DNA from 3 places in the Clostridium sp. B9 genome. Region 2 is predicted to be linked to each of the others. Evidence: a T-box and tRNA genes for the amino acid it is inferred to sense, from the RefSeq annotation. Region 2 holds a T-box; the other regions hold tRNA genes.

Region 1 (10,777 bases), 290 kb from region 2:
CTTACCGAACCTTATCAAACTCCGAATGCCACATACTATGAGCTCGGCAGTCAGACTGCGAATGATAAGATCCGTAGTCAAAAGGGAAACAGCCCAGATCGTCAGCTAAGGTCCCAAAGTGTAAGTTAAGTGGGAAAGGATGTGAGATTTCTAAGACAACTAGGATGTTGGCTTAGAAGCAGCCACTCATTAAAAGAGTGCGTAATAGCTCACTAGTCGAGAGATCTTGCGCCGAAAATGTAACGGGGCTAAACTTACCACCGAAGCTACGGGCTTGAATTTAATTCAAGCGGTAGGAGAGCGTCGTAATCGGGCTGAAGTCGTACCGTAAGGAGCGGTGGACTGATTACGAGTGAGAATGTTGGCATCAGTAGCGAGATGTGGGTGAGAATCCCACAGGCCGAAAACCTAAGGTTTCCTCAGGAAGGTTCGTCCGCTGAGGGTTAGTCGGGACCTAAGCCGAGGCCGAAAGGCGTAGGTGATGGACAACTGGTTGATATTCCAGTACCACTACCATCGTTATTATCGATGGCGTGACGCAGGAGGATAGTGTGTGCTAGCTATTGGATGCTAGTCTAAGCACTTAGGCAGTGAAAGTAGGCAAATCCGCTTTCATAATGCTGAGGTGTGATGGGGAAGGTTCCACGGAACCGAAGTACATGATTCCACGCTGCCAAGAAAAGCGTCTAGAGAGAGAAGTAGTGCCCGTACCGCAAACCGACACAGGTAGGTGAGGAGAGAATCCTAAGGCCGGCGGAAGAATTACAGTTAAGGAACTCGGCAAATTGACCCCGTAAGTTCGCGAGAAGGGGTGCCTACGAGAGTAGGCCGCAGAGAATAGGCCCAAGCAACTGTTTAGCAAAAACACAGGTCTCTGCTAAAGCGTAAGCTGATGTATAGGGGCTGACGCCTGCCCGGTGCTGGAAGGTTAAGGGGAATACTTAGCGCAAGCGAAGGTATGAACTTAAGCCCCAGTAAACGGCGGCCGTAACTATAACGGTCCTAAGGTAGCGAAATTCCTTGTCAGGTAAGTTCTGACCCGCACGAATGGCGTAATGACTTGGGCACTGTCTCAACTGTAAATCCGGCGAAGTTGTAGTGCGAGTGAAGATGCTCGCTACCCGCGATTGGACGGAAAGACCCCGTAGAGCTTTACTGTAGCTTAGCATTGAGTTTTGGTATTGTCTGTACAGGATAGGTGGGAGACTAGGAAACTAGGGCGTCAGCCTTAGTGGAGTCATCCTTGGGATACCACCCTGACAGTACTGAAATTCTAACTGGCGGCCATGAATCTGGTCACAGGACATTGTTAGGTGGGCAGTTTGACTGGGGCGGTCGCCTCCTAAAAAGTAACGGAGGCGCCCAAAGGTTCCCTCAGAACGGTCGGAAATCGTTCGAAGAGTGCAAAGGCAGAAGGGAGCCTGACTGCGACACCCACAAGTGGAGCAGGGACGAAAGTCGGGCTTAGTGATCCGGTGGTACCTCGTGGGAGGGCCATCGCTCAACGGATAAAAGCTACCTCGGGGATAACAGGCTGATCTCCCCCAAGAGTCCACATCGACGGGGAGGTTTGGCACCTCGATGTCGGCTCGTCGCATCCTGGGGCTGAAGTAGGTCCCAAGGGTTGGGCTGTTCGCCCATTAAAGCGGCACGCGAGCTGGGTTCAGAACGTCGTGAGACAGTTCGGTCCCTATCCGTCGCGGGCGTAGGAAATTTGAGAGGAGCTGTCCTTAGTACGAGAGGACCGGGATGGACTGACCTCTGGTGTACCAGTTGTTCCGCCAGGAGCACAGCTGGGTAGCTAAGTCGGGAATGGATAAACGCTGAAAGCATCTAAGCGTGAAGCCAACCTCAAGATGAGATTTCCCATAGCGTAAGCTAGTAAGATCCCTTGAAGAACACAAGGTTGATAGGTCGGGGGTGTAAGCATGGTAACATGTTCAGCTGACCGATACTAATAGATCGAGGGCTTGACCAAATATAGTATTAATTATGTGCAATTTTGAAAGAACAATCTTTCAGTAAAATGTTCCTCGGTAGCTCAATGGTGGAGCACTCGGCTGTTAACCGATAGGTTGGAGGTTCGAGTCCTCTCCGAGGAGCCATTTTTTTTATCTAAAATTAAGTAAGCAGAGCAAGTTATGAATTAATAATTATATTAGTTTATAGCTTTTTTTTATATTCAAAAATAGAGTTGATTATTTTAGGTAATTTTAGTGTAAGCTATTTGTAATTAAAGTAAGGCCAATATTGGATATAATTAAATAAGAAAAATAATGATTTTATTTTGATTAAGCAATGATTTTAAATTCTTTATTTATAAATAAAAAATTTAAGTAAGAGTATATTAAATTAAAGGTGTTATGAGGAGTTGAAGGTATGAAGATTTTACTTGTTGAAGATGAAGAGAGTATAAGAGGATTTTTAAGAATAAATTTTCAAAGAGAAAAATTTGATGTTATAGAATGTGAAAATGGAGAAGAGGGAGTTAGAAAAGCTTTAATTGAGAAGCCTGATATAGCAATATTGGATGTTATGTTACCTGGTATGAATGGCTTTGAGGTTTGCCAAAAATTAAGAGAAACATTTCCGCATATGGGTATAATAATGCTTACTGCTAAAGGAGAAGATATGGATAAGATAATGGGTCTACAGTTTGGTGCAGATGATTATGTTTTAAAGCCATTCAATCCATTAGAAATAACTTTAAGAGTCAAAGCATTAATAAGAAGAATAGAGGGTATAAATGAAGATGAGAATAATGATAGTATAGAAGTGGATAATTTTAAGCTTGATTTATATTCACAGAGTCTTTATAAAGAAGATATTGAAATAGATGTTACCCCAAAGGAATTTTTATTGATGAAAATATTTATGCAAAATCCAGGAAAAGCATTTACTAGAGATGAACTTCTAAATTTAGTATGGGGAATTGATTTCTTTGGAGATCCTAAGATTGTTGATGTTAATATAAGAAGATTAAGATCTAAGATAGAGGATAATTCATCAAAACCTAAGTATATAGAGACTGTTTGGGGGACAGGTTATAGATGGAAGAGATAATAGTTTGATTTAGCATGACTGATAAATGTAGATAGGAGTATATATTGTATGAAAAGTATAAAGACTAGGCTAATGAAAAATTTCTTAGTTGTATTATTATCAACTATTATAATTGTCTCAGCCATGTTTTTGATTTTTATTTCTAGGTATTATTATCAAAATACCGAGGAAATATTATTAAGTCAAATTAATACATCAGTAGAATTTTATAAAAGATATCTTTCTAATTCTAGTTTAGAGAATAATGTTTATGATGATGTAGATATTTTTTGGAAGCAAACTGATGCACAGGTTCAGATATATGATTTAAAAGGGCAATTAATAATGGATTCTATAGGACTTGAGCCAAAAGAATATGGAACACCTATGGATGTTAAGAGAGCCTTAGAAGGAGATACTGCTAAGTGGGTAGGAACTGAACAAGATTACACAGGAAAGGTAATGGCTATTTCAGCACCGCTAAAAAATGCTTCTAATGAAATAGTAGGAGTTATAAGATACATAAGTTCTCTTAGAAATGTTGATAATTTTATACTTAACTTTTTCTTAGTATTTATAGTTATTGGATTAACAGTTTTGGCTATTGGTATAATATTAAGTTATTTCTTGGCTAATAGTATAGTAAATCCAATTACAGAACTTATAAAGGTTTCGGAGCAGATGGCTAAGGGTAATTTAAAGGTAAGAAATAAGATTGTTACTAATGATGAGATTGAGACGCTTGCTGATACTCTTAACATAATGGCAGAGGAAATCGAAAATAGAGAAACACTTAAGAATGAGTTTATATCTTCTGTTTCTCATGAACTTAGAACTCCTTTAACTTCCATTAAGGGATGGGCTATCACATTAAATAATGATTTTACTGACAGAGAAACTTTAAAAATGGGATTTGATATAATTGAAAAGGAAGCGGATAGATTAAGCAATATGGTTGAAGAGTTATTAGACTTCTCTAAGTTTGTCAGCGGAAAAATAAAGTTGAAATATGAAGAGATAAATTTAAAAGATTTCATAGAATATTTAAAGCTTTATATGAATCCTAGAGCTGAAAGAGAAAATAAACAATTAATATTAAAAGGTATAGATGATGATTTTATAATTGTTGGTGATAAGGATAGATTAAAGCAGGTATTTATTAATATTCTAGATAATGCTTTTAAATTTACACCAGAGAATGGCTCCATAACAATTGAATTTTTATGTGGAAAAGAAGGAATATATATAAATATAATTGATACTGGTTGTGGAATAAGTAAGGAAGAATTGCCTAGAGTAAAAGAAAAGTTCTACAAGGGTAAAAATTCAAAATCTCAAAATGGTATAGGACTTTCTATATGTGATGAAATAGTATTATTACATGAAGGAACTTTGGATATTACAAGTGAATTAGGAATGGGAACAAAAATAACTATATATTTACCTAAAAAGTTAATTAAAAGCATTGAGGATAATACAGATTAAATTATAAGAGGTGATTTATGAAGAAAATTTTTACATTCTTCTTGATTATTATTAGTGTATTAATGGTTGGTTGTTCTCAGAATGATGAATCTTTTGATGTATCGAAGATAACACCACCTGAATCAAATAATATAAAGATATTAGGGGAATGGGAAGTCACAAATAATATTTATAGTGAAAAAACTACTGATGATTCAGATATTACAAATGGAATTTTTCATTTAAAATCTGGAGACAAAATAATTATAGGAAAAGATAAAGTTGTATTGAATGATATTTCTGTTGAAAATCCAAATTTTAAGCTAAAGAGAATGGAAAGAGATAAATTTTTTCAAGAAGTAGATGATGTTGAAATAAAAAATGAAATAAAAAATACAATAAAAAGTGATTATGTAGATATAACATCAATTTATGATAGTAATAAAACTTATATAAATATAATTTCTATAAATAATGATGAAGCATATCTATTACTTTCAGATAAATTAGTCAAACTAAAGAAAATATCAGATAAGCTAGAGGAACAATCTGTTGTTGAAGATAAGAATGAAAAGGTAGCTAAAAGTAATGATATAAAGAGTAATGAAAATTCTGAGTATTATAATAAGGATGTTGGAGTATTACTTGGTATAAAGAAACCAGCAAAAATGGAAGATGGATACTATGAAGCTTCTACTTATAAAACATTATGGATATCTATAATTAATGATGAGCTTCAACCAATAAATATTTTAGACAATTCTCTTTTACTACCTAGAATAAATGGATTCTCTAACATAAGTTTAACATCAGAGTATAATGGGGATGAAATTGAAAATAAGCTTACAGTTACAAGTAGGAAAAAAGATGAGAAGGAAGTTAAGGGAGAACAAATTAGAAAAGGTATCTATGAGGAAATAACTTTTGTAGGAAATGATTATATTGGACTAGAATCCTATGTTGGCAATAACTTCGATGGACAGTATAATTCATATAGCATAACACCCATAGATAAAGTTGATTCGGCTAGAAGTATGGATATAGCCAATCTTTTTGGAAAGCAAGAAGAAGAAAATTATAATACTAGTGAAAAGAATGCAATACAAAAATATGATGTGGATGGAAAATCATATTATGCTCAAAATAAATATTCTAACATAACTCTTCAAAGAAAGAATGGAAATTGGAATTTGGAAGGTATGTTAAATAATAAAAAAGATTTTAATGATTTCAGAATTTTTGATATTAATATTAATCCTGTACCAATATTAATAAATTATGACACATTAATGGTTCCTTGGAGTCAAGTTGTTTCATTGGGAAGAGGAGTACGAGATATTGTAACTGCTCCTAATGGAAAGATTGCAATTACATTATCAGATAGTAAATTAACTATATATAAAATTACTGATGGTAGATTGGGAGAAAAATTAGGTTCAATATATATAGAACCTAATGAAGAGATTGTTATGGCAGAGTGGGCTGTAGGGGATTACGTTAAATATTGGGATGAGACGGTTGAAAATATTTATGGTGCAAAAGGTATAGATGAATAATAAAAAGAGCTGAATTAATTTCAGCTCTTTTTGTTTAAATAAATTATGCTAATTGTTTTGAGGAGTATTGTTCTCTGGAACTTTTCCCTTAAAATAGTTAGCTCTAATCATTTTATCAGATAAATCTAAAGCATTTCCTACAATTTCTTTTTCTTTATCAGTTAAATCGCCTTTTACAGTTCTATCAGTTAAAACAGCATAAGATCTATTTGTATTTAATAGATTTCTTCCTAAAGCAGTGTTTTCATAAACACTATTATCAATACCTAATAGATATAATAATGTTGGCATTATATCTATTTGACCACCATAAACTTCATCTTTAACAGGTTCTTTTACGCTTGGGTTGTAGATAACTAGTGGAACTGTATGATTTCCATTGTCTAACCACCACTGTTCAGGGTTAGATAATGTTTCTATTTTACTATTGTAATATTTATGAGGACCAGTATGGTCACCTTCTATTGCAACAACAGTATTTTCTAAAAGCCCTTCTTTTTGAAGTAAATCTAAGAACATTCCAATTTGAGCATCAGTGTAATGAATACTTTGGAAGTATCCACCTAAAACATTTTTATCAAGCTCAGGGCTAAGTTTTAATTTACGATACTCTCCTGGTAAATCAAATGGACCATGGCTTGTTAATGTAACTGTAAATGCATAGAATGGTTCTTTCATTTCTTTTAACATTGGAGCAACTTGCTTGAAGTAGCTTCCATCACTTAATCCCATTCCAATAACTTCGTCTTGATTAAATGAATAGTAGTCAGTGAATTTATCAAATCCTATACCAGTTAATCCTTGAGCATAGTTCCAGAATGAACCTTTATCTGGATGGATGGCAACTGTGCTATATCCATCTTTCTCTAAAATATTAGGCAGTGAGTTATAAGTTGTATTTGGATATCTAAAGAAAGTACTTCCTTGTCTTAATGGTAACATTGAAGTATTCATCATTAAGTCTGAATCTGAGCTTGTACCTTCGTTAACTTGTTCAAATATATTAGGGAAGTAAATAGAATTATTTAATATTCTATTTATGTTTGGTGTTATCTCTTGACCATCAACTTTTTGATTTATAACGAAATTTTCAAGAGATTCAACTTGGATAATAATTAAGTTCTTACCTTTAAACATTCCCTTATATTTATTATCAGGTAAATTTTCATTTTTGAAATCGTAGTACTCTTTAATTTGTGCTTGGTCCTCAGCAGTCATTTCATATGGCTTAGAATTCTTATAAACATTATATATATCAAATATATGATATCCAATAGGAGAGAAGTACTCTACAGTATTAGTAGGGTCATAGTTACTAAAGATGTATGAGTTTTTAACATTCTCTCTTTTTAAAACATTAACGTTAAATGGAACATATCCTATATAGCAAATAGAAACTATCCATACAATTAATGTAGCCTTCCAGTTTGATTTACACTTATTAAAGCTTTTTCTTAGGAAGATAAAAGCTATTATTAAGATTATAAAATCTATAAAGAATAGGAAGTCAGATGGACTAGCCATTGAGAATATACTATCCCCTAGATTATCTAAGTTAGCTGTTTGTTTTAATAGCATTATTGATGGAACTGTTTGGAATCCTCTAAAGTACCAAATATCCATCATTGTAAGTACTGTAATAAATAGGTCTAGAATTATTAATGCTATAAATTTTCCTTTGTTTTTAAATAAAAAACAAATACTTATAAATAGTGCTGCAAAAGCTATGTAATAATTTATGAAATAACTAGCTTGTCTAAATCCTAATCCAAAGTTAAGTAAGTATGGATCTTGATTTAAAGAAAATCCTAAAAAAAGTGCTCCTTTTAAAACTACGGCTAATATTGTGAATATATAGAAACCTAGTCTTATTAAAGCATTTTTATCAAGAGAATCTTTAAGCTTATCAAAAAAGTTATTTTTCTTTACTTTTTGTTGCATTAAAACACCCCTTTTAAAATTATTCAAAACTAGTAATATTATATCACAAAATAATATGTTGATTGTATGAAGGAATTATTACAAAAAAGGAGCGAAACAACTTTTTTTGGAAAACTTTAATTTTCTCAATATATAAAAATATGATATCTTTATATTATAGATTAATTTAAGAGGTGAGATTATGAAAAGAATAGAATGTATGGGAATGGCATGTCCTATGCCAGTTATAAACACAAAAAAATACTTTGATTCAATAGAAGAAGGTTGTGCAGAAGTAATAGTTGATAATGAAGTAGCAAAAAATAATATTTACAAATATGCTAGTGGATGCGGATATTCTGTAGAAGCAAGAGAAGAAAATGGAAACTATATAATTAACATAGAGAAAAAAGGCGAGATTAAAGAAGAGAAAAAAGAAGATGATTTTGTAATAGTTGTATCAAGTGACAAACTTGGTGAGGGTAATGATGATTTAGGAAAAATTCTTATGAAGGGATATTTATATACTTTATCAGAGAATGATAATATTCCTAAAGAACTTATTTTCTTAAATGGTGGAGTTAAATTAACAGTTAAGAATTCGGAAGTTTTAGAGTCTTTACAGAAGTTATATGACCGTGGAGTTAATATATTAAGTTGTGGAACTTGTTTAGATTTCTATGGAATAAAAGAGGAATTAGCTATAGGTGAAATAAGTAATATGTACACTATAGTTGAATCAATGAATACTTATAATAAGGTTATAAAACTATAATACTTTTTTGAGAGGAGGAAATATTTACTTTAGGTAAATATTTGCGATATGGAGAGTACTTTATTTGAATATGATGTTGTAGTTGTTGGTGGCGGAATAAGTGGAATGGCTGCGGCTATAAAATCAAAAGAAAATGGTATAGAAAAAGTTCTTTTATTAGAAAGAGAAGATGTGCTTGGTGGAGTTCTAAATCAATGCATACATTGTGGTTTTGGAAAAGAAACTTTGGGGGAACCTGTTACAGGAAGTGAATTTGTTGAATACTTTGTAAGTAAGGTTAATGAACTTGGTATAGAGGTTAAACTAAGCACCACTGTTTTAGGAATAAATAAAGAAAAAGAGATAAGCTATGTTAATCCAGATGAAGGCATGAAAACTATGAAAGCTAGAGCTATAATTTTAGCAACTGGAAGTAGAGAAAAGTTTAAGGGAAATGTAAGTGTACCTTTAAATAAATTTACTGGAATATATACTTCTGGGACAGCACATAGATTTATAAATCTATATGGATATCTTCCAGGAAAAAACATAGTTATAATAGGCTCACATGACAGTGATATGATTGTCGCTAGAAGGCTTATTGTAGAGGGAGCTAAAATAGAAGCTATAGTTGAAAGTAAGGATTATCTAAATTCATCTCAATATATTGTTGAAAATATAATAGAAGAGTTTAATATACCTGTTAAACTTGGATACACAATAAATGAAGTTTTAGGAACTGAGAGAGTTGAAGGGGTAATGATAAGTAAGAGTGGAGAAGAAGAAAGTTTTATAAAATGCGATTCACTTTTAATATCTGTACCTTGGATTCCAGAAAGCATATTAGGAAAAAAATTAGGATTAAGAATTTCTAATAGTAGTGAAACTATTTTAGTGAATGATAATTTTGAAACATCTGAAGAAGGAATATTTGCCTGCGGTAATGTCCTGCATGCATATGAGTTATCCGATATAGCAGTAGATGAAGGATATAAGGTTGGAGATTCTGTATTTAATTATTTAAATAATTAAAATTAAAGCTTTGCTTTTCTAATTGTTGAATTAGATGATAATCAACAATTGAAAAGCAAAGCTTTATCATTAAATAACAAAATTTTAGTACATATTGAGGATATAAAATTTTAATCAAAAATTAATTCTCTTTTTAATAATTCAGCTATTAAAATGTTCCCTTTGATACTGATGTGTAGTCCATCAGTATAGTTTGATGGGTTAAATGGAATAGAATGAGTTATATCTATAAACTTAATATTATTTTTTATTGAGTACATCTTTAATTCTTTAGAAAAACTCTCAAGTTTAATATTTATGTTTAAATAGTCTAAAGAAGAATCCCAATGTTTTAAAGCTAGTTCTCCAAAAATTTTTGGAGGTGACATTAAAACTGGTTTAATATTTAATGAGTCACAGTCTTTTATCATTAAATCTATGTTTTCAATGATTGATTCAATTGATTTTTCCATAAGGATATCATTTGAACCACACATAATTACACATACATCTGGTTTAGCAGAAGTTAGAGTACTATATATTCTAGATAATATACCAGTAGAAGTATCTCCATTAATGCCTCTGTTTATTGTAGTAAAATTTAAGTCATTTATTTTTGTTACCCAAGAATTTTCTTGCCCAACACCATATCCAAAGGTAAGAGAATCCCCAATGCATAATATATTCATTTAATCACCTACATTCTTAACAAACATTTTTTACATACTATAGTTGTCCCTTTATTAGCGGTAACGAAATCATTACCTACTATAGACTTATTACATATTGAGCAAATAACTCCAGTTGATTCTGCTTTAGGAGTAGATTTTTTTATTTCTTTAGTAGTATTAGTAGATTTTCTTTTTTTATTAGGTGGTGGTGAATAAAGTAATTTTGGAGCTTCCTCTTTACGCTTTGTAATATTGTAGTTAAAATCATAAGTACTTTCTCCAAAGAACTCTAATTCAAATCTAGGATTTTCTTTATCATAAAACTCTTCAGTTATTATTCTTCTGATTTGCATATCGTT
Region 2 (10,777 bases):
TCGATTCAATAATATGTCTAGGAGATTTAGTTGGCTATGGACCTCATCCTAATGAAGTAATAGCACTTATTAAAAGAAGAAATATTCTTTGTCTAAAGGGAAATTATGATGCTTCTGTTGTAGATAATGATTATACATATATTAGAGATACAGACATAAACTCATTTTCTCTACCTTGGACTGTAGAAGAGCTTAGAACATCTAATAGATATTATCTTGATAATCTTCCAAATGATCTTTCTATCAATGTTTGTGGAAAATCTATAAAGTTTGTACATGGTAGTCCTAGAAGAATTAATGAATACCTTAAAGAAGACTATTCTGAACTTGATGAGATTATGAGTGAACTTAAGGAAGATGTTTTAGTTTGTGCGCACACTCACATACCTTATGCTAAAAAAGTTGGTGATAAGGTTATTATAAACGACGGTAGTGTTGGTAAACCTAAAAACGGAAAACCTCATGCAACTTATGTAATTCTAGATATATCTAATGAATTTAAATTAAAAGTTGAGATTAAAACTGTTCCTTATGAATTTAAAAGAACTATGAAGGATATGGAATTAAAGAACTTCCCTCATAAATTAGTTTATTCTTATGAATTAGGAAAAGAATAAAAAATAAAGCTAGTTTATAACTAGCTTTATTTTTTATTAAACTTCTATACAACTACAAGTTAAAACTCCTGCTATAGGAATATCCCTCAAATAAGATTTATCATTCCCATAAACCTCCTTATATTCTCCTGTTAAATCACAACCTAATTTAACATCCATAAGTTTAGAATCTTCAATATCAGTTAAATCATAAACAGTTCCGAAAACAGCTATATACGGTGGTTTTCCATCCTTCCCATTAAAACTTATCAATTCATTTACTTTAAACTCTCTAACCTCATTATTATCTAATGGTTCTATATTCTGATTTTCATGTTTTCCTCTATTACTTTCTGGGAAATCATATAATACACCTACTACAGGAATATCTTCTAACAATCCCTTATTCCCATTGTGACACGCTCTATACTCATCGCTTATATCTGTACCTAACTTTAGTTCATCATGTGGATTCACTTTTAAGAATGGTAAATTTGTAACATTATATACAAGTCCATCTATAGCTACATAAGCTGGTTTATCTCCCTCACCATTATATGTTGCCAATTCTTTTGTACTAATTACTTTTAGCCTTTTTTCAGAATAGTATGGCTCAACTTCCTCAATCAATTCAACTTCCTCTGGTTCAGCTAGCATTCCAACAACAGGTATCTTATTTAAAATACCTACATTACCTTCATGACATTCATTAAATTCATTAGTTAAATCTTTTCCTAGCTTTAACTCATTATGTGGACTCTGTTTGAATAATTCTATGTTAGTTACATCATAAATCATCCCATCTATAGCTACATAAGCTGGCTTACCATCCTTTCCACTGAATCCAGCTAACTCCTCTGGTGTTAATATAAGTATATCTTGTTCTTCTTCTCTTGTGCTGTAATTATCAAATTCATTAAATACTTCTTCTATTTTATCTCTATATTTTTTTAAGTTTTCATCATTTCTTGCTAAAGTCATTAAATACTTTAATTTATTTATTTGTTCAAACTTTTCTTCAAAAAAATCGCACATAAAAACTCCTTAAATACATACTATATCTATATATTTCTATGTGGTTAATATTGCAAATGTTAATATTTTATTGTAAAATCATTATTAATCAAACTAAATAGTTTTTTTATTTACTATGACGAGAAGAGTAAGTTTAGGATGTAGCTTCTAGCGAGCAGATTATGGTGAGAGTTCTGTAGTGAAACCTATTCTGAAGAACATCTCTGAGTTTCTAACCGAAATCCTTTCTTAGGAGAGTAGACTTAGACGGATTCAAACCGTTACACTTGAAGAACATATTTAGTGTTCATAAAGCCGGCTATTATTTTTAATAGCAATTTGGGTGGTACCGCGAATAATGCCATTCGTCCCATTAATCATGTGGATGAATGGCTTTTTTTATTTGGAATAAAACTTATTATAAGAAAGAGAGGATACAATAATGAAAGATGTAGTTTTAGTTAAAAGTCTTTACAGAAACACTAGTGAATATAGTGATAAAAAAGTAAAAGTATCAGGTTGGATAAGAACTCTAAGAGCTTCAAACGCTTTTGGATTTATAGAAGTTAATGATGGTTCATTCTTCAAAAACGTTCAAGTTGTTTTTGATAGTGAAAAAATATCTAACTATAAAGAGGTTTCAAAATTACCTATAAGTTCATCAATATCAGTTATAGGTACTTTAGTAGTAACTCCAGATTCAAAACAACCATTTGAAATTCAAGCAGATGAAATATTAGTAGAAGGAATGTCTGATTCAGATTACCCTCTACAAAAGAAAAGACATACTTTTGAGTACTTAAGAACAATTGCTCACTTAAGACCAAGAAGTAACGCTTTCTCAGCTACTTTCAGAGTAAGAAGTGTGGCAGCTTACGCTATCCATAAATTCTTCCAAGATCAAGGATTTGTTTATACTCATACTCCAATCTTAACAGGTTCAGACTGTGAGGGAGCTGGAGAAATGTTCAGAGTAACTACTTTAGATATGATGAACCCTCCAATGACTGAAGAAGGAGTTATAGACTTTTCAGAAGATTTCTTTGGAAAAGAAACTAACTTAACAGTTTCAGGACAATTAAACGCTGAATGTTTCGCTTTAGCATTCAGAAACATCTATACTTTTGGACCAACTTTCAGAGCAGAAAACTCAAACACAGTTAAACATGCTGCTGAGTTCTGGATGATTGAGCCTGAGATGGCATTTGCTGATTTAATAGATGACATGGAAGTTGCTGAAAACATGTTAAAATACGTTATAAAATACGTTATGGATGAGTGTCCAGAAGAAATAGCTTTCTTTAATCAATTTGTTGATAAAGGATTATTAGATAGATTAAACCATGTTGTAAGCTCAGAATTCGGAAAAGTTACTTACACTGAAGCTGTTAAATTACTTCAAGAGTCAGGAAAAGAGTTCGAATACCCAGTTGAGTGGGGAATAGACCTTCAAACTGAACATGAAAGATTCTTAACAGAAGAAATCTTCAAGAAACCAGTATTCGTAACTGACTATCCAAAAGATATCAAAGCATTCTACATGAGATTAAACGAAGATGGAAAAACAGTTGCTGCTATGGACTGCTTAGTTCCTGGAATCGGAGAAATCATAGGTGGTAGCCAAAGAGAAGAAAGACTTGATGTCTTAAAATCTAGAATGGCTGAATTAAGCTTAAATGAAGAAGATTACTGGTGGTATTTAGAACTTAGAAAATACGGTGGAACTGTTCACTCAGGATTTGGTCTAGGTTTCGAAAGATTAATCATGTACATCACAGGAATGGCTAATATAAGAGACGTAATACCATTCCCAAGAACTACTGGTTCTTCAGAATTCTAATAAACAAAAAGAAGTGGAATTAACTCCACTTCTTTTTTTATTAACCTAATTTAACATGTACTGAATCAATATCTAATATTTCTGGCTCATAGTCTAAAACTAAGTCTTTTGCACCCTTATTAACTTGGAATACCACAGAACCCTCTAATTCACCATTAGCTGGTACAGCTTTATCATTAGCTATTTTTAGTTCTGTAGCTTTTTTTAAATCTTCAGGTATGAAAACACTTTTTATTTCTTTATCATTTTTATCTTCTAAAGTAAATTCTATTCTACTGCAAGCTTTATCATCATTAGTATTATTTTTCATAATGTATTTAACTACTAATAATTCTTTTCCTTGTTCAGCTTTAAGATTATCTATTGATTCTAATCTTTCAGTTCCTGTTACCTTCAATGTTAAATCTCCTACATTTATCTCTTGATTCATATTATAGACCTTATCATCATTTGATGAAGAACATCCAGCAAATAAAACTGAAGTAAATATTGCTATAACTAATATTATTCCAACTCTCAATTTCTTCATAGTAACCACCTCATATTTTTAAATTTTAATGAATTAATTAACTTATTATTCATATTTCTCTTGTTTATTTTACTCTCAGTTTATTAAAAATAAAAGGGGGTATCAAAAAAAATTCTAGATACTCCCTCTAATCTTTAAACGCCTTTACCTAAAACTACCTCTTCTTTGTAGTGAGAAGTATCTGCATTCATGATTATATTAAATTCTTCATCATTAAAATCTATCTCTGTTAAGCTAGTTTGCTTTAAAAATGGTGGGTTCCAAACTCCCTTTACTCCATGACCTTGAAGCTCAGCCATAAAACTTTTAATAGTTATTGTATGCGAAACTATTAATATAGTTTTATCTTTATTTTCTCTTACCAATTTCATTATAACATTATAAGCTCTATCAACTAATTCATAAAAACTTTCTGCTCCATTTGGTGGATTGAAGGCCTCAGTATTCTCCCAGAAATTAAGCATATTATGCTTGTCTATCTTTTCAACATCACACTTTCTTAGACCTTCCCATTCACCAAGTTCAAGTTCTCTTAAATCATGTTCATCTAATATTTCTATATCTCTTTCACCTTTTATAAGCTCTGCTGTATGTCTGGCTCTATATAGTGGACTAGAGTATATTCTATCTATATGCTTATCTCTTAACCTCTCTCCTAGCCACTTAGCTTGTTCAACACCAAGAGGAGTAAGATTTGAATCTTTACATCCTTGCATCTTTCCTGCTACGTTCCATTCAGTTTCCCCATGTCTTACTATATAAACCTTCGTCATAATATCTCCCTCGTCATAAATAATATAAAAAAAGTAGGAAAAGCTTTCCTCTTCCTACTTATATTATACTATTTACATCTTCTATTTGCTAATTCATATAGTGTTCTAACGCCTGCTCCTGTTCCTCCAACTGGACAATAAGCACCCTTTTTCTCAGCAAATGCAGGACCTGCTATATCTAAGTGTAACCATGGTTTATTTTGAACAAATTCACCAATGAATAAACCAGCTGTAATTGTTCCAGCATATTTTCCACCTATATTCTTTAAGTCTGCTATACTTGATTTTATAAGTTCATTATATTCTTCAAAACTTGGTAATTGCCATACTTTTTCTCCAGTTACCTTTGTAGCTTCTTGTAGCTCATTATAAAACTCATCATTATTAGTTACAACTGCAGTAACATCATCACCTAAAGCTACTAAGGCTGCACCTGTTAATGTAGCTACATCTATAACTTCACTAGCTTTTTCTTTTTCTATAGCATAAGTTACAGCATCTATTAAAGTAAGTCTTCCTTCAGCATCTGTATTTAATATCTCTATAGTTTTTCCTGCCATAGATCCTATAATATCACCAGGCTTATAAGCATGACCTGATATCATATTTTCACAAGCAGCTACTATAGCTATTACATTTATTTTTAGATTTCTCTTAGCTATGGCACTTATTGCTCCTATAACAGCAGCAGCTCCACCCATATCTGATTTCATTGTTACCATTCCATTAGTAGGCTTTATTGAATATCCACCTGAATCGTAAGTTAATCCCTTTCCTACTAAAGCTAATCTTTGGTCCATATTATCTTTATCACCAAAGTATCTCATAACTATAAGTCTTGGTAAATTATCTGAACCCATTCCTACTGATAAGAATGCTTCCATCTTTAACTCTTCTATTCTCTTTTCATCAAAAACTTCAACTTCAAATCCATACTCTTTGCTAGCTTCTTCAACTTTTTCAGCTAAAGTTTTTGGATACATTATATTTGACGGTTCATTAACTAAATCTCTAGCTAAACAAGTTGTTTCTGCAAGTAAAGTTGCTTCCTCTACAGCCTTTTTAGCTAACTCTATCTCTTCTTCTTTAATATTATGTCCACCAATATGTACACAAACATTAGCCTCTTCTTTTTTATCACTCTTATATTTGTCAAAAGTATATGATGCTAAGGCCATACCTTCAACGATTGCCTGAATTGAATCTTCTAAAGAAAGTTTTCCAGCATCAAATCTTATAAATATGGAATCACTTTTTAACCTCTTTATTTCAGCTACAACTTTACCAAAAGCTTTTCTAAGCTTTTCTTTAGTTAAATCTTCTGATTTTCCAAGTCCTAATAATATTAAGTCTTGAATATCATCTCCAACCATTCTATTTGTGCTAAATATCTCTCCGTAAGCGCCTTTAAATTGACCTTTTTTATTTAGTATATCTATCTTACTCTGTACCTCTTCATTAGGTATTTTTGTTTCATCTTCAAAATATGGTACTAAGATAGCACTTGTATCTGTGCATTTTAATTTTTTAACCTCAAAACTATACATATATTTCCCACCTCTTTTAAAATTTTATAATTAATATATCATACCTCAGTTTAGTATTCTATTTATATTTTATCTAAAAAAAATTATAAAATTATGATACTCTAAATTTTTTCAAAAGTACGTAACCTAAGTCACCAATTATGAATTTAATAAAAAAAGACTTAACTTTTTTAGTTAAGTCTTTATGCTAATCCAATAATAGATAGAATACGTTCTTTAACGTTATTTCTATCACTACTTATTTTATTTAAAAAAGATAATCTGTGAGCCTTGTTTTCAAAAGCTTCCTTTGGTATTGATAAATAATCAATAGAAGATATATAAATATATACATTCTCTTTAAAAGAAAATACCTCTCTAATTATTTTCCAAGGATACATCCTTCCGGCAACGCCATTGTTATATTCCACTCTTAGCCCATCACTCATAATTTCTATTTTGCATTTACCAAACATATTCTTTTGTTCTAAAAATTCAACATTATTTTGTATGTCATCTTCCATTGTTTTCTTATTTTTTCTATTGCAGATAACAGAGAAAATAATCCAAAATAACAATGTTACAAAATAAAAAGAATTATTAAGATTTTCACTAGCTTTAATGAACACCATAGTCATTATAAATACAAATACGGCCCCAAGAAGCTCAATTAAAATCCAAAATAGAAATTCTCTACTTGTAAAATCCCTACGACACCTTATAAACTCATCTTTGTCCAGTATAAATTCTAACATACTTTTGCTCCCTACTCCCCTTTAAGCACTTAAAGTCGCTACCTTCCAATATTTATATATTTATAATTTTACCATAGCTTTTAATATTAAACTATTATAAAGAAATTACATTTCAAGCTTTTAACAGAATCTTAATTTACTTTAAAATTCTAACTGTACAACCATTCCTTCTTCTAGACTTTTTTTAACATCAATTATTCTTTGATTAGTTGACCCCCTGAATCTTAAACCATCTTGTTTATTATTTATTTCAAACTTTCCATCAACTAAAACATCTATGTTTTCTAAGTATTCTTTCCACTTATTTTCCTCATTTGCATTTTCTAATAAGTACTCAAATCTATATCCTGTATAGCTCCAAACATTAAGACCTAACTTTTTTGATTCTTTAGCTAAATATAGAAACTTGACTGACTGCTCTAATGGATCTCCACCACTAAAAGTTACTCCATCAATAAATGGATTTTCTGATAAGTCTTTTATAAGCAAGTCCATATCCATTTCCTCACCACCCATAAAATCATGAGTATCTGGATTAAAACACCCTCTACAATTATGATTGCATCCTTGTGCAAAGAAAACTCTTCTTATTCCTGGTCCATTAACTAAACTCTCATACGCTATTCCTGATAATCTAATACTTTTATTCACAAGTAAATCCTCCCTTAATTTATATATGTATATTTTTTCTTATCTATGTTTAAAAAGTTGTACATGTGTTAATCCTCTAAATAAGTATTTAATTTAGGGGGTACATAACATGAACAAAAAAGAATTATTTTTAGAAATCCAAAATCACTTATTAAATGATAATAAACCATCAAGATTTTTAAATCAATTAAAAAATGAGGATAGATTTAAAAATTCTCCTTTTAATATTTTTAATCAACTTAACGAAGAAAACAAATCTAATTATTCTAATCCTTGGACTCATACATTAAATGTTGTTGATATTGCATCAAAATACAAACATTTATCTAATAACTCTACAGCTTTTATGTGGGCAGCATTTTTTCATGATATAGGAAAGGTAAGAACTCTAAACCCAATTCATGATAGAATAGGTGGAGAAATAACTAGAAGAATATTAAGAGATTGTAGTGAAGATGAGATTCTAAATGAATATATAATAGCTCTTGTTAAGCATCATTCAGCTCCTATTTTCGTTTTAAACAGAATATCCTACAGCATAATAGATTTAATAAATACTACTGATATTCATGATGTTGCACTACTTTCATTATGTAATAAGATTGGAGACTTTCCTTCTGAAGAAAATAATATAGAAAGAATACTTTTAGATAGTAATAAATTTCTTCAAGTTATGTCATCTAAAACTTGTGTAACATTTAAAGATATAATAATTTAGATAGCTGAACTCTTTTATATTCATAAAATAAAAGGTTATACTAATTTGTTTTTTATTAGTATAACCTTTTTTTATTAAACAGGTATTAAATTTTCTTCGTTTTTTTCTTCAACCTCTATTCCACTTATAACATTCTTTATCCACTTACCAGATTTAAGCCTTCCAAGCTCAAATATTAACTTTAAAAATTCCTCTGTACATATTAAGAAGTAAACACTATATACAGGAAGTGAGAATACTGTTGATCCTAAAAATGCCATAGGAACTGCATAAAGCCATATGGTTCCTGATTGTACTAGCATTGAATAAGTTGTATCTCCACCACCCCTGAAGACCCCAACTATCATAACCATATTAAAGGCTCTTATAGTAAAGAATAGTCCTATTACTCTTAAAACTTTTAGAGTATCTAGGTAAGTTGAATCACTCACATTAAACGGCATAAGTACAAGTGGTGCAGTAATCCATATTAAAACTCCTAAAATAAATCCAACAATAACTGATATAGCTGCTATACTCTTAGCATACTCTCTTGCAGTATCTTCTTCATCTGATCCAATTTTATTTCCAATCATTATAGATGAAGCAGTAGCTAAACCAATTAAAAACACCATAAACATATTATTAAGAGTAGTTGCTATTTGCATACTAGCTACGGCATTTGTTCCTATCATAGCATAGGCTATAGAATATGCAGTCATTCCTAAAGACCACACTAATTCATTAACTATTACTGACCAAGAAGTTTTAAAATAAGTTTTTACAAAAGGTAAATCAAATGACATTAACTCTTTTACTTTTGCTGCTACTTTATTCTTACTTAAATAAACAAAGACAACTATAACTATCATCTCTATAAATCTAGCAATAGTAGTAGCTAAAGCTGCTCCTGCAACTCCCATTTCAGCAAAACCTAAATTTCCAAATATGAATACCCAGTTTAAACATGCATTAACAAGTACTCCTATAAGACTTGCGTACATAGGAACAGAAGGTTGTTCTGTACTTCTAAGTGCTGATGAATAAGCTTGTGTAAAATTAGTAAAAATACAGCTTATAGCGACTATCTGTAAATATCTTGCTCCAAGTTCAATTACTTTTGGGTCATTAGATAAAATCTCCATTATTTCATTAGATAAAAATCCCGACCCTAACGCAAATACTGTTGAAACAATAAAACCTATAGATATATCAAGACCTAAAACCTTTTTAATATTTTTTAGGTCCTTCTTTCCCCAAAACTGAGACATAAAAACACTAGCTCCAGCATTTATCCCTAAAATGCATAATGTAAAAATAAATATATATTGATTAGCTAATCCAACAGAAGCAATTGCTTCTTCTCCAAGCTTACCTACCATTAAATTATCAACTAAATTTAATGATGAAGTTATAAAACTTTGTATTGTTATAGGAACAGCCATCATTATCATTGTAGATAAAAATTCTTTATTCTTTAAAGCTTTAAACAAAATCATTTCCCCCTTATTTCAAAATATACATAAAAAAATAGAAGCAAATGGGTAGTGCTCAGCCGCCCATCTGCTTCTAAAATCTTATTAATTGTCTAATAAATAATTAATAAAGTCAATATTTTAAGATTAATCTTTACACTAACTTAAAATATACATAAAAAAACTTTTACTACTTATTAATTTTTTAGTTGAATTTATCCTCATTTTTATTGTACAATATACATCTCACTGTAATTTTCAGTGAAAGTACACCAAAATTACTAACAATAATACGTTCAAAAAAATTATCCACAGAATATTTTTTTGAAAATTATCCACAGTTGTTAAAATAAAAAATAATCCACAGGCCTTTATGTTTTGTTCACCTGTGGATTATTTTTGTTTTATATGATATTTCTTATAATTTCATCCCCAAATTCTTTAGTCGAAGAGGTTCCACCTAAATCTTGAGTTAAAATTTCTCCATTTTCAAAAATTTTTACTAAAGCTGATTCTATTTTATCTGCACTTTCATATTTTCCAAGATGTCTAAGCATCATTATTGCAGATTGAATTAGAGCGGTAGGATTAGCAATATTTTTTCCTGCTATCTGAGGAGCACTTCCATGAACAGCTTCAAAAACTGCATATTTTTCACCAATATTTGCTCCTGGAACTAGACCTAACCCTCCAATAAGTCCTGCACATAAATCTGATAAAATATCTCCATAAAGATTTGGCATAACTAAAACATCATATTTTTCTGGATTAATAACTAAGTTCATAGCCGCTGCATCAACTATTAAATCATCATAATTAACTCCACATTTCTCACACTCTTCTCTAAATATTTTTAGGAAAAGTCCATCTGTTAACTTCATTATATTTGCTTTATGAACACCAGTTACCTTATTTCTCTTA
Region 3 (10,777 bases), 3.6 Mb from region 2:
ATTGTAGGCTGAAACTCGCCTACATGAAGCTGGAGTTACTAGTAATCGCGAATCAGAATGTCGCGGTGAATACGTTCCCGGGTCTTGTACACACCGCCCGTCACACCATGAGAGTTGGCAATACCCGAAGTCCGTGAGCTAACGCGTAAGCGAGGCAGCGGCCGAAGGTAGGGTCAGCGATTGGGGTGAAGTCGTAACAAGGTAGCCGTAGGAGAACCTGCGGCTGGATCACCTCCTTTCTAAGGAATACATCTTAGGATAACTAAGATGATAAAAAGAATCTGGATAATATCTCTGTTTAATTTTGAGAGACTATCTCTCAAAATTGTTCTTTGAAAATTGCACATAATAATTTAATTTATAGAAAACAACAAAGCCAAATTGGCAAACCAATTTCTATTCTTTGTAAAATGAGAACTATAACTAATATAGGTCAAGCTACAAAGGGCGCATGGTGAATGCCTTGGCATCAGGAGCCGATGAAGGACGTGATAAGCTGCGATAAGCTTCGGGTAGACGCACATAGTCTGAGATCCGAAGATTTCCGAATGAGGAAACTCACATGGGAAACCCCATGTATCCATAAGTGAATACATAGCTTATGGAGGGTAACCTAGGGAACTGAAACATCTAAGTACCTAGAGGAAGAGAAAGAAAAATCGATTTTCTTAGTAGCGGCGAGCGAAAGGGAAAGAGCCCAAACCGGAAACTTGTTTCCGGGGTTGCGGACATAGCATCAAAGTGGAGGCTATTGTAACTGAAGAGAGCTGGAAAGCTCCACCGTAGAAGGTAATAGTCCTGTAAGTGAAACGAGAAGACCACGAGTTATGATCCAGAGTACCACGAGACACGTGAAACCTTGTGGGAAGCAGGGAGGACCACCTCCCAAGGCTAAATACTACCTGATGACCGATAGTGAAGCAGTACCGTGAGGGAAAGGTGAAAAGAACCCCGGGAGGGGAGTGAAATAGAACCTGAAACCGTGTGCCTACAACCGTTCAAAGCCCCTTATGAGGGTGATGAAGTGCTTTTTGTAGAACGAGCCAACGAGTTACGGTATGTAGCAAGGTTAAGTACTTAAGGTACGGAGCCGAAGGGAAACCGAGTCTGAATAGGGCGACTAGTTGCATGCCGTAGACCCGAAACCGGGTGACCTATCCATGGCCAGGTTGAAGCGAGGGTAAAACCTCGTGGAGGACCGAACCACGTTGCTGTTGAAAAAGCATGGGATGAGCTGTGGATAGCGGAGAAATTCCAATCGAACCCGGAGATAGCTGGTTCTCTCCGAAATAGCTTTAGGGCTAGCGTCGAGTATGAGTAGTGGAGGTAGAGCACTGAATGGGCTAGGGGGCATAGCGCTTACCGAACCTTATCAAACTCCGAATGCCACATACTATGAGCTCGGCAGTCAGACTGCGAATGATAAGATCCGTAGTCAAAAGGGAAACAGCCCAGATCGTCAGCTAAGGTCCCAAAGTGTAAGTTAAGTGGGAAAGGATGTGAGATTTCTAAGACAACTAGGATGTTGGCTTAGAAGCAGCCACTCATTAAAAGAGTGCGTAATAGCTCACTAGTCGAGAGATCTTGCGCCGAAAATGTAACGGGGCTAAACTTACCACCGAAGCTACGGGCTTGAATTTAATTCAAGCGGTAGGAGAGCGTCGTAATCGGGCTGAAGTCGTACCGTAAGGAGCGGTGGACTGATTACGAGTGAGAATGTTGGCATCAGTAGCGAGATGTGGGTGAGAATCCCACAGGCCGAAAACCTAAGGTTTCCTCAGGAAGGTTCGTCCGCTGAGGGTTAGTCGGGACCTAAGCCGAGGCCGAAAGGCGTAGGTGATGGACAACTGGTTGATATTCCAGTACCACTACCATCGTTATTATCGATGGCGTGACGCAGGAGGATAGTGTGTGCTAGCTATTGGATGCTAGTCTAAGCACTTAGGCAGTGAAAGTAGGCAAATCCGCTTTCATAATGCTGAGGTGTGATGGGGAAGGTTCCACGGAACCGAAGTACATGATTCCACGCTGCCAAGAAAAGCGTCTAGAGAGAGAAGTAGTGCCCGTACCGCAAACCGACACAGGTAGGTGAGGAGAGAATCCTAAGGCCGGCGGAAGAATTACAGTTAAGGAACTCGGCAAATTGACCCCGTAAGTTCGCGAGAAGGGGTGCCTACGAGAGTAGGCCGCAGAGAATAGGCCCAAGCAACTGTTTAGCAAAAACACAGGTCTCTGCTAAAGCGTAAGCTGATGTATAGGGGCTGACGCCTGCCCGGTGCTGGAAGGTTAAGGGGAATACTTAGCGCAAGCGAAGGTATGAACTTAAGCCCCAGTAAACGGCGGCCGTAACTATAACGGTCCTAAGGTAGCGAAATTCCTTGTCAGGTAAGTTCTGACCCGCACGAATGGCGTAATGACTTGGGCACTGTCTCAACTGTAAATCCGGCGAAGTTGTAGTGCGAGTGAAGATGCTCGCTACCCGCGATTGGACGGAAAGACCCCGTAGAGCTTTACTGTAGCTTAGCATTGAGTTTTGGTATTGTCTGTACAGGATAGGTGGGAGACTAGGAAACTAGGGCGTCAGCCTTAGTGGAGTCATCCTTGGGATACCACCCTGACAGTACTGAAATTCTAACTGGCGGCCATGAATCTGGTCACAGGACATTGTTAGGTGGGCAGTTTGACTGGGGCGGTCGCCTCCTAAAAAGTAACGGAGGCGCCCAAAGGTTCCCTCAGAACGGTCGGAAATCGTTCGAAGAGTGCAAAGGCAGAAGGGAGCCTGACTGCGACACCCACAAGTGGAGCAGGGACGAAAGTCGGGCTTAGTGATCCGGTGGTACCTCGTGGGAGGGCCATCGCTCAACGGATAAAAGCTACCTCGGGGATAACAGGCTGATCTCCCCCAAGAGTCCACATCGACGGGGAGGTTTGGCACCTCGATGTCGGCTCGTCGCATCCTGGGGCTGAAGTAGGTCCCAAGGGTTGGGCTGTTCGCCCATTAAAGCGGCACGCGAGCTGGGTTCAGAACGTCGTGAGACAGTTCGGTCCCTATCCGTCGCGGGCGTAGGAAATTTGAGAGGAGCTGTCCTTAGTACGAGAGGACCGGGATGGACTGACCTCTGGTGTACCAGTTGTTCCGCCAGGAGCACAGCTGGGTAGCTAAGTCGGGAATGGATAAACGCTGAAAGCATCTAAGCGTGAAGCCAACCTCAAGATGAGATTTCCCATAGCGTAAGCTAGTAAGATCCCTTGAAGAACACAAGGTTGATAGGTCGGGGGTGTAAGCATGGTAACATGTTCAGCTGACCGATACTAATAGATCGAGGGCTTGACCAAATTATAGTAAATTAAATTTGATTATGTGCAATTTTGAAAGAACAATCTTTCTAAATATCTGGTGATGATGTTCTTTAGGGTAACACCCGTTCCCATTCCGAACACGACGGTTAAGCCTTTAGAAGCCGATGGTACTGCACGGGAGACTGTGTGGGAGAGTAGGTGGTCGCCAGGTCAAATGTTCCTCGATAGCTCAATGGTGGAGCACTCGGCTGTTAACCGATAGGCTGGAGGTTCGAGTCCTCTTCGAGGAGCCATTTTTTTAAAAGAGTTATTAAAGAAGATATCAATATCTTTTTTAATAACTCTTTTTTGTATGTAATTTATTAATTATGAAGGAATTTTAAATTAATTGTTGAATAATAAAAGTATAAATAAATTTAAATATAAGGTTAAAATCTTTTTATTAGATTTATTTTAGAGGTTTTCATAATATAAATAAAATTATTAGTTTCTTAACTTAGTTATATTATTTAAACGATAATATAATAGATTAATTAAATTAGAAGTATAATTTTTTAATATATAAAAGCTTATAAGTAATAAAATATAATAATTTTAGATATAGAAGAATATATTTATTTATATAAGCTGCTTATTATTAATTTAAAATTATATAAAACAAAAGTTGTACAATTAAATAACCTATTAAAAGCACTATTTAAAGACCAAATAAGTATAAAGATAATACTAATTTTTTCTAGAAAGGTGGTGGGGGCTACGCATATATCATTATGTAAACGATATAATGCTGTAGTGTAAATTATGAAAGAGTATAAGATTGAGAATTTAAGAAATGTAGGGATTATAGGACATAGTGATTCAGGTAAAACTGCATTAACAGAAGCTTTACTTTACTATACAAACACTACTGACAGATTAGGAACTTGTGAAGATGGAAATACAATAAGTGACTATGATCAAGAAGAGAAGAAAAGAAGAATATCATTATCATTATCTGTTGTACCATTTGAGTGGAATGGTATTAAGGTTAACTTATTAGATACTCCAGGATACTTTGACTTTGTTGGTGAGCAAATAGAAGGTGTTAAGGCAGCGGATTCAGCTATTATAACTGTCTGTGGTGTAACTGGAATTCAAGTTGGTACTGAAAAGGCATGGGAGTGTTGTGAAAAAGAAAAATTACCAAGAGCATTTTTTATAAATAAATTAGATAGAGAAAATTCTAATTTTGATAAAGTTTTAGAAGATATAAGACATACTTTTGGTAGTGGAGCTATTCCAACACAATATCCAATAGGTTCTGAACGAAATTTTAGAGGTATTGTAAATTTAATAACTCAAGAAGCTTTTGAGTATGAATTCAAAACAGGTAAAATAACAGAAATAGATGTTCCTGAAGATATTAAGGATAAAGTTGAAGAGTATAGAACTTACGTAATGGAAGCTGTAGCTGAAACTGATGAAGAGCTTTTAGATAAGTATTTTTCAGAGGGTGAGCTAACAGTAGATGAAATATATAAAGGATTTTCTATTGGTTTTGAAAATGGAGATATAGCACCGGTTATGTGTGGAAGTTCTTTGTCAATTGTCGGAATGCAAAGTTTACTATCTTCGATTAAAGGATATTTCCCATCTCCTAATATGAGTGAGTCTAAAATAGCTACTGATAGCAATGAAGATGAGATAGCTGTTAAAGTTGATAGTGAAATGCCTTTTTCTGCATTTGTATTTAAGACAATAGCAGACCCGTTTGTAGGCAAGCTATCTATGTTTAAGGTTCAAACAGGAGAATTAACCAGTGATAAGGTAATTATAAATTCTAAGAATGGTAAAATAGAAAAAGTGGGCTCTTTATGTTTCTTAAGAGGTAAAAATCAGATACAAACTAAAAAGGTTACAGCTGGTGATATAGGTGCAGTTACTAAGCTTCAATATACTGTAACTGGTGATACTTTATGCGAAAATAATTTCAAAGTTTCATATAATAGTTTTGAATTCCCAGAGCCAGTTATGACAATGTCTATTTTACCTAAGAGTAAGGGAGATGAGGAGAAAATATCACAAGGACTTACTAAGCTTTTGGATGAGGATCCAACATTTAGTGTTTCTAGAGATAAAGAAAATGCAGAAACATTAATTTCTGGAATTGGAGAAACTCATTTAGAAGTATTAGCTAGTAAATTAAAAAGTAAGTTTGGAGTTGATGTAAAACTTCAAGATCCTAAGGTACCATATAGAGAGACAATAAAGGGGAATGCAGATGTTCAAGGAAAGCATAAAAAGCAATCTGGTGGGCATGGACAATATGGTGATGTAAAAATTAAGTTTGAACCTAGAAGAGATGGAGAGAGCGATTTAGAGTTTGTTGATAAAGTTGTAGGAGGAGTTGTTCCTAGAAATTATATACCTGCTGTTGAAAAAGGCTTAAAAGATTGCTTAAAGAAAGGTGTACTAGCCGGTTATCCAGTAATAGGAATTAAGGCTACATTACATGATGGTTCATATCACCCTGTAGACTCCTCAGAAATGGCATTTAAAGTGGCTGCATCATTAGCGTATAAGAAAGGTATGGAGAATGCTAAGCCAATACTTCTAGAGCCTGTAATGAGAGCTGAGATAGTTATTCCAGACGAATATATGGGAGATGTTATAGGGGATATCAATAAGAAGAGAGGAAGAGTAGTTGGGATGGAGCCTGATGGAAAGAATCAGAGAGTTATTGCAGAGGTTCCATTATCTGAAATGTTTAAGTATGCTACTGACCTGCGCTCAATAACTCAAGCAAGAGGAAGTTTTAGTATGACTTTTGAAAAATATGAAGAAGTCCCTTCTACAGAAATAACTAAAATAATTGAAGCTGCTAAAAAGATGAGAGAAGCTAAGGAAGCTTAAGATTTATAAAAAGTGCTATCTAAATATAGAAAGATAGCACTTTTTATGTATACTAGGAAAAAAATGTGGTTAAATTAATAATATTCAAGGTATTATTTTTATAAATCAGGGTAAAAAGTAAAATGATAAAAGAATTTACTGGTATATTAAGTAGAAATGCATAAAAATTTAGTTTTTGTAATATAAATCTTTTGAGAAATTATATATTATTTTGAAGTGTTTAAATAAAACTTAATTAATAGTAGTAACTAATATTTTAATATAAATTTTTAATATTAAAAAGGAATTTTATATATACATATCTAATTATATTTAGAGATAATATCTTAAATGAGGTGCAAGTTTCATGTGTAATTACAGAATGGATATAAAGGGGAAAATAGGGTTAAGCGACTATAGTAATATATTTGACTATATAAATGTAGTAAGAGTATGTGATAAGTTTATGATATATATGGATTCACTAGATGATGACAATATAGGAATAATATGTTCTATGCTTAAAGATAACAATTTCAACATAAAAAACCAAGGATATGATAATAAGGGAATTTACTATATAAATGCTAAGAAAATAGGGTAAAACACATAATTTTTAATAGTATTTTTTATATAAATAATTGTAAAAATATATAAATTAAAAAGGGGATAACTTTAACTGTGTAAAGGTACGTACATTTATGTTATAATTTACTTTGTGTTAAATAAATAATTATTAATAAGCTATAATTTAAGTTGTCATATAATAATTTAACGAAGTGAATTCTAAAGGGCAACTTGTTAAGAAGCACTTATAGTTGAATTAATCCATAAGAAACATGGGGGAGGATTTTTTAAATGAAGAATTACGTTGTTGGAATAGATCTAGGAGGAACAAAAATAAGCTGTGCTCTTGCTGATCTAGAAGGAAATGTTAAAGCTCAACATACAACTCCAACTAATGCTCATGAAGGCGAGCAAGCTGTTTTAGACAGAATAATTGGATGTGTTGAAACTGTAATATTCGAAGGAAAAGTAACAATAGACGAAGTAGAAGCTATAGGTATTGGATCACCAGGACCTTTAGATGCTAGAACTGGTATCATAATAACAACTCCAAACTTACCTTTCAAAAACTTTAACTTAGTTAAGCCTTTAAAAGAAAAGTTTGGTATTCCTGTATACTTAGATAACGATGCTAACGTAGCAGCTATTGGAGAGTTCATGTTAGGTGCTGGTAAAGGTACAGAGAACATGGTATACATCACAGTAAGTACTGGTGTAGGTGGAGGAGCAATCCTTAATGGAAAAATCTACAGAGGAAGTACTTCAAACGCTTTAGAGATAGGACACGCAACAGTTGCTCCAGGAACAGTTAGATGTAACTGTGGTAACATGGGATGTTTAGAGGCAGTATCATCAGGTACAGCTATAGGAAAAAGAGGAAGAGAAGCTGTAGCTACTAATGTAGAAACTAGCTTAAAAAATTATGATAACGTAACTTCATATGAAGTATTCGTTGAAGCTGCTAAAGGAGATAGAGTAGCTAAGTCTATAATAGATGAGGCATTAAACTACCTAGGAATTGGTGTAGCAAACACTGTAGCAACTTTTGACCCAGATATGGTTGTTATCGGTGGAGGAGTTTCAAAAGCTGGAGAAATAGTTTTTGAAAGAGTTCAAGAAGTAGTTAATGAAAGATGTTTCAAAGCTATGACAGATCATTGTAAGATAGTACCTGCTGGATTAGGAACAGATGCAGGGGTTATCGGAGCAGTAGCTTTAGCATTATTAGAGTGTAAATAATAAATTTTATATAAAAAAGTTAGGAGCTTTTTAGCTTCTAACTTTATTTTTTATAATAAAAATTACTAGACATACATATAAATAGATAGTAAAATGTTATAAATTTATTAAATACAAGAATTAAGTGTTTAAAGACTAGAAAAAAAGTTTGATTTATGATAAAACTATATTAAAAATGGAAAATTTAGTCTGAGAATTAGGTCATAACCACATATTGTGCTTATCTATACAAAAATAGCTATGTAATAAGTTTGTTATATAGCTATTTTTTTATTATAAGGTATAACATAGAACGAATTTATTTAACTCTAAATAAGACTACAAATGGATCGGTAGATTTTAAAATATATATTTTAAAGATATATATTATCGAGTTTTAATTGTATTTTAGATAAATAACAAAAAAATCTAAAAAAAATGAAAATAACTATTGCTAAATAATAATTATTATTATATAATAATGTCATAAGGTTGATGGGGATAAAACATCAACAAATAAATGACAGAAATTTAAAAGACTTAAATATGATTTTAATTGAATTTAGATAAAAAAGATTGTTTGTTTGTAGGAGGAATATATTATGAAAAAATTTGTTTGTACAGTATGTGGATATGTTTATGAGGGAGAGCAAGCTCCAGAAAAATGCCCAGTATGTGGAGTAGGAGCTGACAAATTCATGGAGCAAAGTGGAGATTTAGCTTTCGCTGATGAGCATAGAATTGGAGTTGCTAAAGGTGTAGATGAGAGAATAATAGAAGGATTACAAGCTAACTTCATGGGTGAGTGTACAGAAGTAGGAATGTACTTAGCTATGTCAAGACAAGCTGATAGAGAAGGATTCCCAGAAGTTGCAGAAGCATATAAGAGAATAGCATTCGAAGAAGCTGAGCACGCTGCTAAATTCGCTGAAATGTTAGGTGAAGTTGTTGAAGCTGATACAAAAGCTAACTTAACTGCAAGAGTAAATGCTGAGCATGGTGCTTGTCAAGGTAAAAAAGATTTAGCTACTTTAGCTAAACAATTAAACTTAGATGCAATCCATGACACAGTTCATGAAATGTGTAAAGACGAAGCTAGACATGGAAAAGCTTTCGCTGGATTATTAAACAGATACTTCCAATAAGATAAAAAACACGCTTTATATATTAAGAAATTTTAATTACTTCCTTATTCATAAGAGGCACCATTAGGGGTGTCTCTTATTTTTATGCTTATAAGTAAGTTTGATAAAGGTCTTAGTATATGTGCTTAGGTTAATATAATTAATGTTTTGGATATATTTATTTAAAATTTGAAATTATTTACCTAGGATGACATAATAAAAATAAATAGTTTAAAAAAGTTTATATTTTTTCTAAAGAAATAAATGTAATAATTATTAAAGAATTTATATAATAAAAGGAGAAATTTATGAAGATATACTTTACTAGACATGGTGAAACTATGTGGAATCTTGAACATAGATTTCAAGGGTGGAAAGATTCAGAGTTAACTGAACTTGGAGTTAAGAGAGCTGAATTGTTAGGAAGAAGATTAGAGGGTTTAAAGATAGAGAAAATATTTACTAGTCCTATAAAGAGAGCAAAAAGAACTGCTCAGTTAATAAAAGGGGACAAGGATATAGAAGTTATTGAAGTTGAAGGTTTAAAAGAAATAAGTTTTGGCAAATGGGAAGGAATGACTACTAAAGAGATTAAAGAATGTGCGGAGTATGTTCAAGAACTTGATAATCTTTTTAATAAGCCTTTTTCATATAACAGTTTTGATGGAGAGAATATAAAGGAATTTACTGAAAGATTATTTAAAACAGTGGATGATATTGTTAAAGAAAATGATGGTAAGGATATATTAATAGTAACTCATGGCATGTGTGTTAGATATCTTATAGCTTATTTCAAAAATCAGATGGAAGAAAGATACATAGTTGATAGCCCAATATTCCATCAAGCTAGTTACAATGAGGTTGAGTGGAATGGAGAAAACTTTGAAGTAATTACATTGAACAATATTGACCATTATGAATATGATAAATAGTGTAGGTTTCTTTAAAGTGATAAAATAATCTTATAACTAGTATATTTATAGTATGAAATTAAGTTGTTTCAAGAATAAAAAATAAGAAACTACACAATCTAATATTGTAAATGTGCTACAAATCTTAAAACTAAAATTTATTGACTTTAGTCTAAGCCTTTTCGTTTATTGGGAAGAGGTGATTAAATTTTAGATATAAGATTTTTAAATATTGAGGTGCTAAATTTTAGCACCTCCCTAATCTAAAAGTTAGTGATTTACTATAAAAGCGGTGAATTTAATGGCTATAGCTTAATGAATAGTTATGCTTAATCTACTTTTAGATAATAAGCACATAAAAAAAGATAGGGATACAAAATGTATCCCTATCTTTTTTTATTTTTGAGAATAAAGTCTGTGTGTTACTTCATTTAAATGACTACAAAGCTTAAGCTTTATATTTTTATCTTCGAAATATTGAACAAATTTTTCAGTAGGTTCCTTATCTGTAACTATGTAGTCTAAGTCATCTATTTCACAGTAGGTCATTAATGAGACATGATCAAATTTAGAACTATCTGCTAGTAGGAAGCACTCAGCACTTCTTGTTATAGCTGTTTTTTTGATTTTAAATTCTTCTTTTGTGGAGTTGGTTACACCTCTTTTAAGCGAAATACCTGTACAAGCCATAAAACACTTATTTATGTTATAGCTTTTTAGTATGTCTGTGCTATGAAGTCCTGTAAAAGACTGAGTTTTTCTATTTAGGATACCAGATAGACAAAT

Evidence for each region. The T-box of region 2 lies ahead of asnS (asparagine--tRNA ligase). A T-box ahead of a tRNA ligase gene usually reads a tRNA of that ligase, here a tRNA-Asn.
Region 1: it has a tRNA-Asn gene. The T-box ahead of asnS (asparagine--tRNA ligase) is inferred to sense a tRNA for this amino acid. The anticodon was not compared.
Region 3: it has a tRNA-Asn gene. The T-box ahead of asnS (asparagine--tRNA ligase) is inferred to sense a tRNA for this amino acid. The anticodon was not compared.

The regions. Positions count from the first base shown of each region.
Region 1 covers NZ_JBNWKA010000003.1:3,441,361-3,452,137, reverse strand. The annotation lists rRNA gene ACQZHJ_RS15395 (23S ribosomal RNA) at 1-1,978, shown strand, start outside; tRNA gene ACQZHJ_RS15390 (tRNA-Asn) at 2,031-2,105, shown strand; gene ACQZHJ_RS15385 (response regulator transcription factor) at 2,380-3,063, shown strand; gene ACQZHJ_RS15380 (ATP-binding protein) at 3,112-4,527, shown strand; gene ACQZHJ_RS15375 (hypothetical protein) at 4,545-6,062, shown strand; gene ACQZHJ_RS15370 (LTA synthase family protein) at 6,111-8,003, opposite strand; gene yedF (sulfurtransferase-like selenium metabolism protein YedF) at 8,185-8,757, shown strand; gene ACQZHJ_RS15360 (NAD(P)/FAD-dependent oxidoreductase) at 8,806-9,768, shown strand; gene ACQZHJ_RS15355 (GDSL-type esterase/lipase family protein) at 9,879-10,436, opposite strand; gene ACQZHJ_RS15350 (RusA family crossover junction endodeoxyribonuclease) at 10,445-10,777, opposite strand, start outside.
Region 2 covers NZ_JBNWKA010000003.1:3,732,178-3,742,954, forward strand. The annotation lists gene ACQZHJ_RS16900 (metallophosphoesterase family protein) at 1-617, shown strand, start outside; gene ACQZHJ_RS16905 (cytochrome b5 domain-containing protein) at 654-1,631, opposite strand; T-box leader at 1,738-1,986, shown strand; gene asnS (asparagine--tRNA ligase) at 2,053-3,450, shown strand; gene ACQZHJ_RS16915 (DUF3426 domain-containing protein) at 3,491-3,979, opposite strand; gene ACQZHJ_RS16920 (histidine phosphatase family protein) at 4,114-4,752, opposite strand; gene ACQZHJ_RS16925 (leucyl aminopeptidase) at 4,821-6,299, opposite strand; gene ACQZHJ_RS16930 (YcxB family protein) at 6,482-7,033, opposite strand; gene nrdG (anaerobic ribonucleoside-triphosphate reductase activating protein) at 7,175-7,684, opposite strand; gene ACQZHJ_RS16940 (HD domain-containing protein) at 7,794-8,402, shown strand; gene ACQZHJ_RS16945 (MATE family efflux transporter) at 8,477-9,835, opposite strand; gene ACQZHJ_RS16950 (isocitrate/isopropylmalate dehydrogenase family protein) at 10,261-10,777, opposite strand, start outside.
Region 3 covers NZ_JBNWKA010000003.1:151,471-162,247, forward strand. The annotation lists rRNA gene ACQZHJ_RS00800 (16S ribosomal RNA) at 1-239, shown strand, start outside; rRNA gene ACQZHJ_RS00805 (23S ribosomal RNA) at 432-3,336, shown strand; rRNA gene rrf (5S ribosomal RNA) at 3,394-3,511, shown strand; tRNA gene ACQZHJ_RS00815 (tRNA-Asn) at 3,519-3,593, shown strand; gene fusA (elongation factor G) at 4,102-6,192, shown strand; gene ACQZHJ_RS00825 (hypothetical protein) at 6,539-6,775, shown strand; gene ACQZHJ_RS00830 (ROK family protein) at 7,030-7,977, shown strand; gene ACQZHJ_RS00835 (rubredoxin-like domain-containing protein) at 8,559-9,101, shown strand; gene ACQZHJ_RS00840 (histidine phosphatase family protein) at 9,389-10,012, shown strand; gene ACQZHJ_RS00845 (DeoR/GlpR family DNA-binding transcription regulator) at 10,388-10,777, opposite strand, start outside.